2 regions of the Pseudomonas sp. LBUM1676 genome follow, and region 2 is predicted to be linked to the other one. Evidence: predicted binding sites of a transcription regulator. Region 2 holds the regulator's gene; the other holds the start of a gene.

Region 1 (5,516 bases), 1.0 Mb from region 2:
CCGCCTGGGCCCGCGGGCGATCCAGGTGCGGGTCAAGGCCGCTGGCGAGCGCGAGCTGGGACAGAACCTGCACCCGCACATGTTGCGACACTCTTTCGCCAGCCACCTGCTCGAATCATCGCAGGATTTGCGCGCGGTACAGGAACTGCTTGGCCATTCGGACATCAAGACCACTCAGATCTACACCCACCTGGATTTCCAGCACCTGGCCACGGTTTACGACAGCGCCCATCCACGGGCCAAACGCATTAAAGGCGATGATTCATGACCATCAAATTGATTACCTTCGACCTCGACGACACCCTGTGGGACACCGCCCCGGTGATCGTCAGCGCCGAAGCCATATTGCGCGAATGGCTGGCCGAGCATGCACCCAATCTGGGCGCGCTGCCGGTGGAGCATTTGTGGACGATTCGCGAGCGGATTCTGAGCAACGAGCCGAGCCTCAAGCACCGCATCAGCGCCCTGCGCCGGCGAGTGCTGTTCCATGCGCTGGAAGAAGCCGGATACGACCATGATCAGGCGTCGGACATGGCCGACAAGAGCTTTGAAGTGTTTTTGCATGCGCGGCATCAGATCGAAGTTTTCCCTGAAGTCGAACCGACGCTGGAGACCTTGGCCAAGCACTATTCCCTGGGCGTGGTGACCAATGGCAACGCCGATGTGCGTCGGTTAGGGCTGGCGGATTACTTCAAGTTTGCGCTGTGCGCTGAAGACATCGGCATCGCCAAACCCGATGCGCGACTGTTTCATGAGGCGTTGCAACGCGGTGACGCTACCGCTGAGACAGCAGTGCATATCGGCGATCATCCGGGTGATGACATTGCGGGCGCCCAGCAGGCAGGGTTGCGGGCGATCTGGTTCAACCCGGCGGGCAAGGTGTGGGAGGCCGAGAAGGCGCCGGATGCGGAGATTAACAGCCTGACCGAGCTGCCGGAATTGCTGGCCCGCTGGAACGCCCAACACTGACCTTGAATTCACACTTAACCCCTGTGGGAGCGAGCCTGCTCGCGAACGCGGTGGGTCAGCCGACATCAATTTTGAATGTGACGGCCTCTTCGCGAGCAGGCTCGCTCCCACAAGGGATCACCGCAAGGCTCCGGATTTTTGTCTGACCCATGAAAAAGCCCGCAGCGACGGCGGGCTTTTCCAGCAAGCAAGGCAAAGGCTCAGATAGGCCGGCTGCCATACTTGTTGTCAGGCTTCTTGGGAGGATCGGCGACCACATTGGCCTCCACTTCCTGCACCTTGCCACCGCGCGCAAGAAACTCTTCCATGGCCTTGGCCAGGGCGTCGCGTTCCTTGTTCTTGGCTTCGACGCTCGGCAGCTCATCGACCGATACCGCTGCCTTGGCCTTGCCTTTGGCGGTCGGAACGGGCGCTTCACCGCCGTCGTCTTCAACGACGTCGTCCGTCGCTGCTTCCAGACCTTCTTCGGTTTCGTCGTCGTCGCCTACTTCGAGGTCGTCGTTTTCCAGATCATCGTCGCTCATGTTCTACCTCATGACTTGCGAAAAGCAGATTAGTTATAGCCCAGCTTCGCCGTCTGTCGACGGCTGCCGGAAAAAATTCAACCGCCGTTGATGACCAACGGCTTATGCCTCTTCACCATGCACGGTGGCGAGGACTTTACGGGCACCGCCATGATCACGGTGCTCGCCCAGATAAACGCCCTGCCAGGTCCCCAGCGCCAGTCGGCCCGCCTTGATCGGCAAACTGAGCTGACAGCCAAGCACACTGGCCTTGAAGTGCGCCGGGAGGTCGTCCAGGCCTTCGTCGTTATGCTCATAGCCGTCTGTTCCTTGTGGGATCAGACGATTGAAAAATCGTTCGAAGTCGCGACGTACCGCCGGATCGGCGTTCTCGTTGATGGTCAACGACGCCGAGGTATGCTGCAGCCACAAATGCAACAGACCGACCCGACATGCCTTGATTTCAGGCAGACCGGCGAGTAACTCGTCCGTTACCAGATGAAAGCCCCGGGGCCTCGCCCGCAGGGTAATCAGAGTCTGTTGCCACATACAGTTCTCCGCACGTTCGGGGCGCATTCTAGCGCGCTCTGGGAAAAAACAAAGGCCCTAATATTCCTTCAATCATGTAAGCCATTGGCCGCACAAAAACACCTCGGGTAAATGCCACTGAACGTGTGCGAAAAAACCTTTCAGCTGTTCCTTCACTGACAAACTCCAGACAAAAAAATGCCCGGCAAGCCGGGCAAATTTTCATGCGCGTTCTTACAAGTTGTAGCCGCGCTCGTTGTGAAGTGCCAGGTCGATGCCGACAGCCTCTTCTTCTTCGGTGATACGCAGACCCATGACCACGTCCAGCACCTTGAGAATGATGTAGGTGACGATCGCGGTGTAGATCACCGTGAAGCCCACGCCTTTGAGCTGGATCCATACCTGTGCACCGATATCGGTGACCGCGCCGAAACCACCCAGAGCCGGGGCGGCGAAGACGCCGGTCAGGATCGCGCCGAGGATACCGCCGATACCGTGCACGCCGAAGGCGTCCAGGGAGTCGTCATAGCCCAGTTTGCGTTTCAGGGTGGTGGCGCAGAAGAAGCACACCACGCCCGCGGCCAGACCGATCACCAGCGCGCCCATCGGGCCCACGGTGCCAGCGGCCGGAGTGATGGCGACCAGACCGGCCACAACACCCGAAGCGATACCCAGTGCGCTTGGTTTGCCGTGGGTGACCCACTCGGCGAACATCCAGCCCAGGGCAGCGGCGGCGGTTGCGATCTGGGTCACCAGCATCGCCATACCGGCAGTACCGTTGGCCGCCGCGGCGGAACCGGCGTTGAAACCGAACCAGCCGACCCACAGCATTGCAGCGCCCATCAGCGTGTAGCCGAGGTTGTGCGGAGCCATCGGGGTGGTCGGGAAGCCTTTGCGCTTGCCCAGTACCAGGCAGCAGACCAGACCGGCCACACCGGCGTTGATGTGCACCACGGTGCCGCCGGCGAAGTCGAGCACGCCCCAGTCCCACATCAGGCCGCCGTTGCCGGACCAGACCATGTGCGCGATCGGTGCATACACCAGGGTGAACCAGATGCCCATGAAGATCAGCATGGCGGAGAACTTCATCCGCTCGGCGAAGGCACCGACGATCAGCGCCGGGGTGATGATGGCGAAGGTCATCTGGAAGGTGATGAACACCGCCTCAGGAAACAGCGCCGCGGGACCCGTCAGGCTCGATGGCGTGACACCGGCAAGGAACGCCTTGCCCATGCCGCCGAAGAACGAGTTGAAGTTGACGACGCCCTGCTCCATGCCGGTGGTGTCGAACGCGATGCTGTAGCCATAAATGACCCACAGAATGCTGATCAGACCGGTAATGGCGAAGCACTGCATCATCACGGAAAGAATGTTTTTGGAGCGAACCATGCCGCCGTAGAAGAGCGCAAGGCCGGGAATAGTCATGAACAGCACGAGGGCTGTCGAGGTCAGCATCCAGGCAGTGTCACCCGAATTGAGGACTGGGGCCGCCACTTCGTCTGCCGCCATGACCAGGCCGGGCATTACGAGGGACAACAGGGCTCCTAGCCCTGCGAATTTACGCAGAGTCATATTGTTTTCTCCTGGGGCGTTGGGTTTGTGGCGGCTTAGATTGCGTCGGTATCGGTTTCGCCGGTACGGATGCGAATCGCCTGTTCCAGATTGACCACGAAGATCTTGCCGTCACCGATCTTGCCGGTGTTGGCCGCCTTGGTTATCGCCTCGATAACCCGATCCAGATCCTTGTCGTCAATAGCGACATCGATTTTCACCTTGGGCAGAAAATCGACCACGTACTCCGCGCCGCGATACAGCTCGGTGTGACCCTTCTGCCGACCGAAGCCTTTGACTTCAGTAACGGTAATGCCCTGCACGCCGATCTCGGACAGCGACTCGCGCACGTCGTCCAGTTTGAACGGCTTGATGATGGCAGTGACTAGCTTCATGAAAACTCTCTCCCGAATTGGTGGACTTGCCCCAGGAAAACAAACCCGACTCAAGTCTAAGCGCAGTGCCTGGCTTTGTAACGCATCGTCGGCCTTACCTGCCCGTCCGACGCCAGCTAACCACTCCGCACGAAACTTCCCCGTTCCGCTTGGCGCACTGCATTCGTCACAGCGACTGCATCAGTGCATGGGTCACTACCGACTAAGCAGAAAGCTTGCCATCTCCACTAAAACCACTGAATTCAACGACTTGATCGCAACCAGCGGCCCCTGCGCCAGAATGGCCCGGGGATTACGCACAACAACAGTGCGCCGCCGTCTGTGCGCATGCGCGAAAAGCGTGCATCCCTGCGGTCGGGATTGACTATAGACACTGCGTGATACACTGCTCGCCATTGTTTCCAGGACCATTTCCCATGCTCGCGCCCAAAGACTTCCTCGACGCCCTGAGCGGCACCGCCTCCCGCCTCTTCAGCGGCGACAACCCACTGCCGAAAAGCGAAATCGAAAGCCAGTTCAAGGCTTTGTTGCAGAGCGGCTTCAGCAAGCTGGATCTGGTGAGCCGTGAAGAATTCGACAGCCAGATGGTCGTGCTGGCACGAACCCGGGCACGGCTGGAAAGCCTCGAGGCGAAAGTCGCCGAGCTGGAAGCGAAGCTCAACCCACCAACCGAATAACCCAAATGACAACGCGGCCCCCTGTGGGAGCGAGGCTGCTCGCGAATAGGGTCGCCTCGGTCTTCCAAGCCACCCCACACTGGCTCGACCACCCCTGTAGGAGCTGCCGAGGGCTCGGGCCGCGTTCGGACGATCTTTTGAGTCCCGCACACATCTCAGCAACGTCCTACAAACATCACCACCGCCGTCCGATTGCGCCGCAAAGCCCAGGTTCCTAAGCTCACCCAATGCTGAATGTTCAGCACTGGGTTTGGCGACCTGGAAAGCCCCGACGCACCGTGACCACGTTCGAATCAGGGAATTATTCCCATCTCGAATTATGGCGGCTTTGCGTGGGAGACCTTCGGGTCTGCCGGTTTTTCGGGGTTCACCGGTTCGCCAACCCGCGCATAGCTGCCACCCTTTTCGTTTGGCGACGATCAGAGGCAGTTTTCTTCATTCGAATCCGAGAACTGCACGATGGACGAAAACTACCTAGTCCCCCACATCTTCACCCGCCACAAACTCCACCTCCACGCCCTTCTCCTGCAAAACCAACCCTGGTTCAGCGCCCGCGACCTCGGCCGACTGCTGCGCCTCTTCCTCGACGAACGCACCCTCCGAAAACTCGACCCCGACCAACGCCAAACCGCAAAAATACTCAGCCACGGCAGCATCAAAAACACGCTGCTGATCAGCGAATCCGGCGTTTACGCATTATTGGTCTACCACTACTGCCCGGAATACCGAGCCTTACGCGAATGGTTGACCCACGATGTGGTGCCAGCCCTAAGAGACGCAGAACAACCCACCTCAACCGAACGCCCGCTCCTGAGCCGTCTGAACTGGCCCGAGATGTCGCTGAGTTTGCTGCACTGGAATAACCAGCCGTGGATTCGGCTGCAGGATGTGCC
Region 2 (5,516 bases):
GCGCTGGCTGAGGCAATCGATGCGCAACTGGGTGGCCTGGACAGTTTCAAAGAGGCGTTCACCAAAGCTGCACTGACCCGTTTCGGCAGCGGTTGGGCCTGGCTCAGTGTCACGCCGCAAAAGACGCTGGTCGTTGAAAGCAGCGGCAATCAGGACAGTCCGTTGATGGGCGGTAATACGCCCATCCTCGGCCTCGATGTCTGGGAGCATGCTTATTACCTGCAGTATCAGAACCGCCGACCGGAATACATCAGTGCGTTCTACAACGTGATCAATTGGCCTGAAGTTACCGCGCGCTATCAGGCTGCGTTGGCTTGAGTCTTCTATAAAAACCATCCAAGGCTGATTATGGGCACTGAAACACTGGCGATCGGAAGTGGACGAATGTTTCGTTACGCGTTGGGATCGCTGTTACTGTTGGCGGGCATGACGCTGTTGGTCGCCCATGGGCTGGCGTGGCTGGACCTCGAACCGAAACTGTCGCGCGCACTGCAAGGCGGGGCGATATGCGCCTTGGGCACTGCCTTGGGGGCGGTTCCCGTGCTGGTTATTCGACGGATGCCCCAGGCAGTCAGCGACAGCTTGCTCGGCTTCGGGGCGGGGGTCATGCTCGCGGCGACGGCGTTTTCGCTGATCGTCCCGGGTATCTCCGCTGCGGAAAACCTGGGGCTGACGCCTTGGGCGGCCAGCGGCCTGATCAGCTTCGGTATCCTGCTCGGCGCATTCGGGCTGTTTCTGGTGGATCGAAAGGTGTCCGGCGCTTCGCCGGAAATGCTCGTCGGAACGCTGGAACGACCAGTCATTCCGCCACGGATCTGGCTGTTTGTGTTTGCCATCATTGCCCATAACATTCCCGAAGGCATGGCGGTGGGCGTCTCGGCCGGAGGCGGCATGCCGGATGCCGACAGCCTGGCCATGGGCATTGCCTTGCAGGATGTGCCGGAAGGATTGGTGATTGCGTTGGTGTTGGTCGGGGCAGGGATGTCGCGGATCAAGGCATTCCTGATCGGCGCGGCGTCAGGGTTGGTCGAGCCGGTCTTCGCGCTGTTGTGCGCCTGGCTGGTCAGTCTGGCCGAGCTGCTGTTGCCTTTGGGGTTGGCACTGGCGGCTGGGGCCATGCTGTTGGTGGTCACGCATGAAGTCATTCCCGAGTCGCGTCGCCATGGTCATGACAAGCTGGCCAGTCTCGGGTTGCTGGTCGGGTTTTGTTTGATGATGGTGATGGATACCGCGCTGGCTTGAAATGAGGCTTTTTATTCGCCTTCGTCAAAGTAGTTGTTGATCAACGTCACCAGCGCATCCAGCGCTTCCTGTTCCTGCTCGCCTTGCGTGCTCAAATGAATTTTGGTGCCCTTGCCCGCAGCCAGCATCATCATGGCCATGATGCTTTTGCCGTCGACCGTTGATTCCGGCGTACGTCCCACCCTGATCGAGCAATCCTTGAATTGACCGGCAACCCCGACAAATTTTGCAGAAGCGCGAGCGTGCAGGCCCAGCTTGTTGATGATTTCGATTTCCAGAGCAGGCATCGCGATGTGAATCCTTTAGCTGAGGTCGCGGTGGCGGACCTGGACGTTCTTCAGGGTTTTTTGCAGGACCTGACCCAGACGTTCGGTCAGGTAGACGGAGCGGTGATGTCCGCCGGTGCAGCCAATGGCGATAGTGACATAAGCGCGATTGCTGGCCGCAAAGCGGGGCAGCCACTTGAGCAGGTAAGTGCTAATGTCTTGGAACATTTCCTCGACGTCCGGTTGTGACGCCAGGTAATCGGCAACCGGTTTATCGAGACCGGATTGCTCGCGCAACTCCGGCTTCCAGTAAGGGTTCGGCAGGCAGCGTACGTCGAACACCAGATCGGCGTCCACCGGCATGCCCCGCTTGAATCCGAAGGACTCCACCAAAAACGCGGTACCGGGCTCCGGCTGGTTCAGCAGGCGCAACTTGATGGTATCGCGCAGCTGATACAGGTTCAGGTTGGTGGTGTTGACCTTGAGATCGGCGAGGTCGGCAATTGGCCCGAGCAGCATGCTCTCGTCGCTGATCGCTTCCGCCAGCGAACGATTGGCATTGCTCAGCGGATGGCGCCGGCGGGTTTCCGAGAAACGTTTGAGCAAGGTTTCTTCGTCGGCGTCCAGATACAGCACATCGCACTGGATGTGCCGACTGCGAACTTCCTCCAACAGCTCGGGGAAACGCGACAGGTGACTCGGCAAGTTGCGCGCGTCGATGGACACGGCAACCAGCGGCTGGGCCAGCTCGGTGTGGATCAGCGCGCGCTCGGCGAGTTCCGGCAGGAGCCCGGCAGGCAGGTTGTCGATGCAGTAGAAGCCGTTGTCCTCGAGAACATCGAGCGCGGTACTTTTACCTGAGCCTGAGCGGCCACTGACGATGATCAAGCGCATGATTACTGACCGTTTTGCTCGTCCAGGACAACCTGATACAAGGCTTCATTGCTCGGGGCGCTGCGCAGTTTTTCACGCACTTCCTTGCGGTCGAGCATGCTGGCGATCTGGCGCAACAGCTCCAGGTGCGCATCGGTAGCGGCTTGCGGGACCAGCAGAACGAACAGCAGGTCAACCGGGGCACCGTCGATGGCGTCGAAATCGATGGGGGCGTCCAAGTGCATCAAGGCACTGACGGGCGTAGTGCAGCCCTTGAGGCGACAGTGAGGGATGGCGATGCCGTTGCCAAAACCGGTCGAGCCGAGTTTTTCACGGGCAATCAGAGCCTCAAAGACGTCTTGCATCTCCAGATCCGGTACTTCGCGGTGGATCAGGTTGGCAATTTGTTCGAGGGCTTTCTTTTTACTGCCGCCCGGCACGTTCACGAGGGAACGGCCGGGGGTCAGGATGGTTTCAAGTCGGATCATGAGTTGGGAGTGTTAACGACCGGTTGCGCCCTGGAGGAGGCTCTGGGTCTTTTCCTTATGCTTTTTGAGTTGGCGATCCAGCTTGTCGGTCAGCAGGTCGATCGCGGCATACATGTCAGTATGCTCAGCGTTGGCGACCACTTCTCCGCCGGGGATATGCAGCGTGGCTTCGATTTTCTGCAGCAGCTTTTCGACGTTCATCGTGACTTGCACGTTGGTTATCTTGTCGAAGTGCCTCTCCAATCGGTCGAGTTTTTCGCCGATGTAGGTGCGCAGAGGTTCGGTCACTTCCAGTTGGTGTCCACTGATGTTGACTTGCATACAGCTTCTCCTTCGTTGCCAGTGCATAAAGCGGTAGACCCGATGATCTACCACTGGAACGCTGTGGCGTGGCTCTACATCAACCGCTTGCGTTCGCTCGAAGGCGCGATCCCGAGGGATTCGCGGTATTTGGCGACGGTGCGGCGAGCCACCTGAATGCCTTGTGCCTCCAGTAAACCAGCGATCTTGCTGTCACTCAACGGCTTTTTCTGATTTTCCGCCGCAACCAGTTTTTTGATGATCGCGCGGATCGCCGTTGACGAGCATTCGCCGCCTTCGGAGGTGCTGACGTGGCTGGAAAAAAAGTATTTCAACTCATAGATGCCCCGAGGGGTATGCATGAATTTCTGTGTGGTCACTCGTGAAATCGTCGATTCGTGCATACCCACCGCTTCAGCGATGTCATGCAGCACCAGCGGTTTCATGGCTTCGTCGCCGTACTCCAGGAAGCCGCGCTGATGCTCGACGATCTGGGTGGCCACTTTCATCAGGGTTTCGTTGCGGCTTTGCAGGCTCTTGATGAACCAGCGGGCCTCTTGCAACTGATTGCGCATGAAGGTGTTGTCGGCACTGGTGTCGGCACGGCGCACGAAGCCGGCGTATTGGGCATTGACCCGCAGCCGTGGCACCGATTCCTGATTGAGCTCCACCAGCCAGCGCTCGTTGTCCTTGCGCACGATGACATCGGGGACGACGTACTCGGCTTCACTGGACTCGATCTGCGAGCCAGGACGCGGGTTGAGGCTCTGGACCAGTTCGATCACCTGGCGCAGCTCATCTTCCTTGAGCTTCATGCGACGCATCAGCTGGCTGTAGTCGCGGCTGCCGAGCAGATCGATGTAGTCGGTGACCAGGCGCTTGGCCTCGGCCAGCCAAGGGGTCTTGGCGGGCAACTGGCGCAATTGCAGGAGCAGGCATTCGCCCAGGTTGCGGGCGGCGATGCCGGCCGGTTCGAATTGCTGGATGCGATGCAGGACGGCTTCTATTTCGTCGAGTTCGATGTCCAGTTCCGGGTCGAAGGCTTCGAGAATTTCCTCGAGGGTTTCGTCCAGGTAGCCCTGATTGTTGATGCAATCGATCAGGGTCACGGCGATCAGGCGATCGGTGTCGGACATCGGCGCCAGGTTCAGTTGCCAAAGCAGATGGCTTTGCAGGCTTTCACCGGCCGATGTACGGGTGGTGAAATCCCACTCGTCGTCATCGTTGCTCGGCAGGCTGCTGGCGCTGGTCTGGTAAACGTCTTCCCACGCGGTATCGACGGGCAGTTCGTTGGGAATGCGCTCGTTCCAGTCGCCTTCCTCGAGGTTATCCACCGTCGGGGCGGTTTCCTGGTAAGAGGGTTCCGAAACGTCGGCGTTGGGTTGCTGTTCGGCTTTGTCGGCCAAGGGGTCGGCATTATCGAAGTCGTCGCCTTCTTCCTGGCGTTCGAGCATCGGATTGGACTCCAGGGCCTCCTGGATTTCCTGTTGCAGGTCCAGGGTCGACAATTGGAGCAGGCGGATGGCCTGTTGCAGCTGCGGTGTCATCGTCAGCTGCTGGCCCATTCTCAGGACTAGCGATGGTTTCATGGCAGGGGCTTAACACCTTATTCGCCGGCGCACATGCGCCATCCACTACAGGGCGCCGAAGCGCCAAACATAAGCAAATTATATGCCCGAAACTTTAGCGTTTGCCTAGAGCGCTGTAACAATAAAAAAGTGTTGATTTTTTATCGAGACAAGCGCTTGAGCGACAAGCTGGACACCTCAGCGCTTACAGGCGGAACTCATGGCCCAGATACACTTCCTTGACCAGTTCGTTGGCCAGGATGGTGGCAGAATCGCCTTCGGCGATCAGTTGGCCATCGTTGACGATGTACGCGGTTTCGCAGATATCCAGGGTTTCGCGGACGTTGTGGTCGGTGATCAACACACCGATGCCCTTGGCCTTGAGGTGATGGATGATCTGTTTGATGTCACCCACCGAAATCGGGTCCACGCCGGCGAAAGGTTCGTCGAGGAGGATGAATTTCGGGTTGGTCGCCAGTGCGCGGGCGATTTCCACCCGGCGGCGTTCACCACCGGACAGGCTCATACCGAGGTTGTCGCGGATGTGGTGGATGTGGAATTCCTGCAGCAGGCTTTCCAGCTCTTTGCGGCGGCCGGCCTTGTCGAGTTCCTTGCGGGTCTCGAGAATCGCCATGATGTTATCGGCCACCGAGAGTTTGCGGAAGATCGACGCTTCTTGCGGCAAATAGCCGATACCAGCCTTCGCGCGACCGTGCATCGGCTGGTGGCTGACATCCAGGTCGTCGATCAGTACACGACCCTGATCGGCCTGCACCAGC

The links. The regulator sigma-54, encoded in region 2, starts transcription at its own class of promoters, with help from an activator protein. The targets are predictions, from matches to a motif close to ANTGGCATNNANNTTGCTNT.
Region 1: glnK (P-II family nitrogen regulator) is a predicted target of sigma-54. The motif match lies at 4,150-4,169, and genes of this name have one in related genera.

The regions. Positions count from the first base shown of each region.
Region 1 covers NZ_CP166777.1:6,692,673-6,698,188, forward strand. Annotated here, with positions in the region: gene xerC (tyrosine recombinase XerC) at 1-268, shown strand, start outside; gene ACA041_RS31005 (HAD family hydrolase) at 265-969, shown strand; gene sutA (dormancy-specific transcriptional regulator SutA) at 1,170-1,493, opposite strand; gene ACA041_RS31015 (secondary thiamine-phosphate synthase enzyme YjbQ) at 1,596-2,021, opposite strand; gene ACA041_RS31020 (ammonium transporter) at 2,235-3,572, opposite strand; gene glnK (P-II family nitrogen regulator) at 3,608-3,946, opposite strand; gene ACA041_RS31030 (accessory factor UbiK family protein) at 4,363-4,623, shown strand; gene ACA041_RS31035 (BRO-N domain-containing protein) at 5,083-5,516, shown strand, end outside.
Region 2 covers NZ_CP166777.1:875,299-880,814, forward strand. Annotated here, with positions in the region: gene ACA041_RS03915 (superoxide dismutase) at 1-318, shown strand, start outside; gene ACA041_RS03920 (ZIP family metal transporter) at 349-1,242, shown strand; gene ACA041_RS03925 (HPr family phosphocarrier protein) at 1,254-1,529, opposite strand; gene rapZ (RNase adapter RapZ) at 1,545-2,402, opposite strand; gene ptsN (PTS IIA-like nitrogen regulatory protein PtsN) at 2,405-2,869, opposite strand; gene hpf (ribosome hibernation-promoting factor, HPF/YfiA family) at 2,882-3,190, opposite strand; gene ACA041_RS03945 (RNA polymerase factor sigma-54) at 3,265-4,758, opposite strand; gene lptB (LPS export ABC transporter ATP-binding protein) at 4,943-5,516, opposite strand, start outside.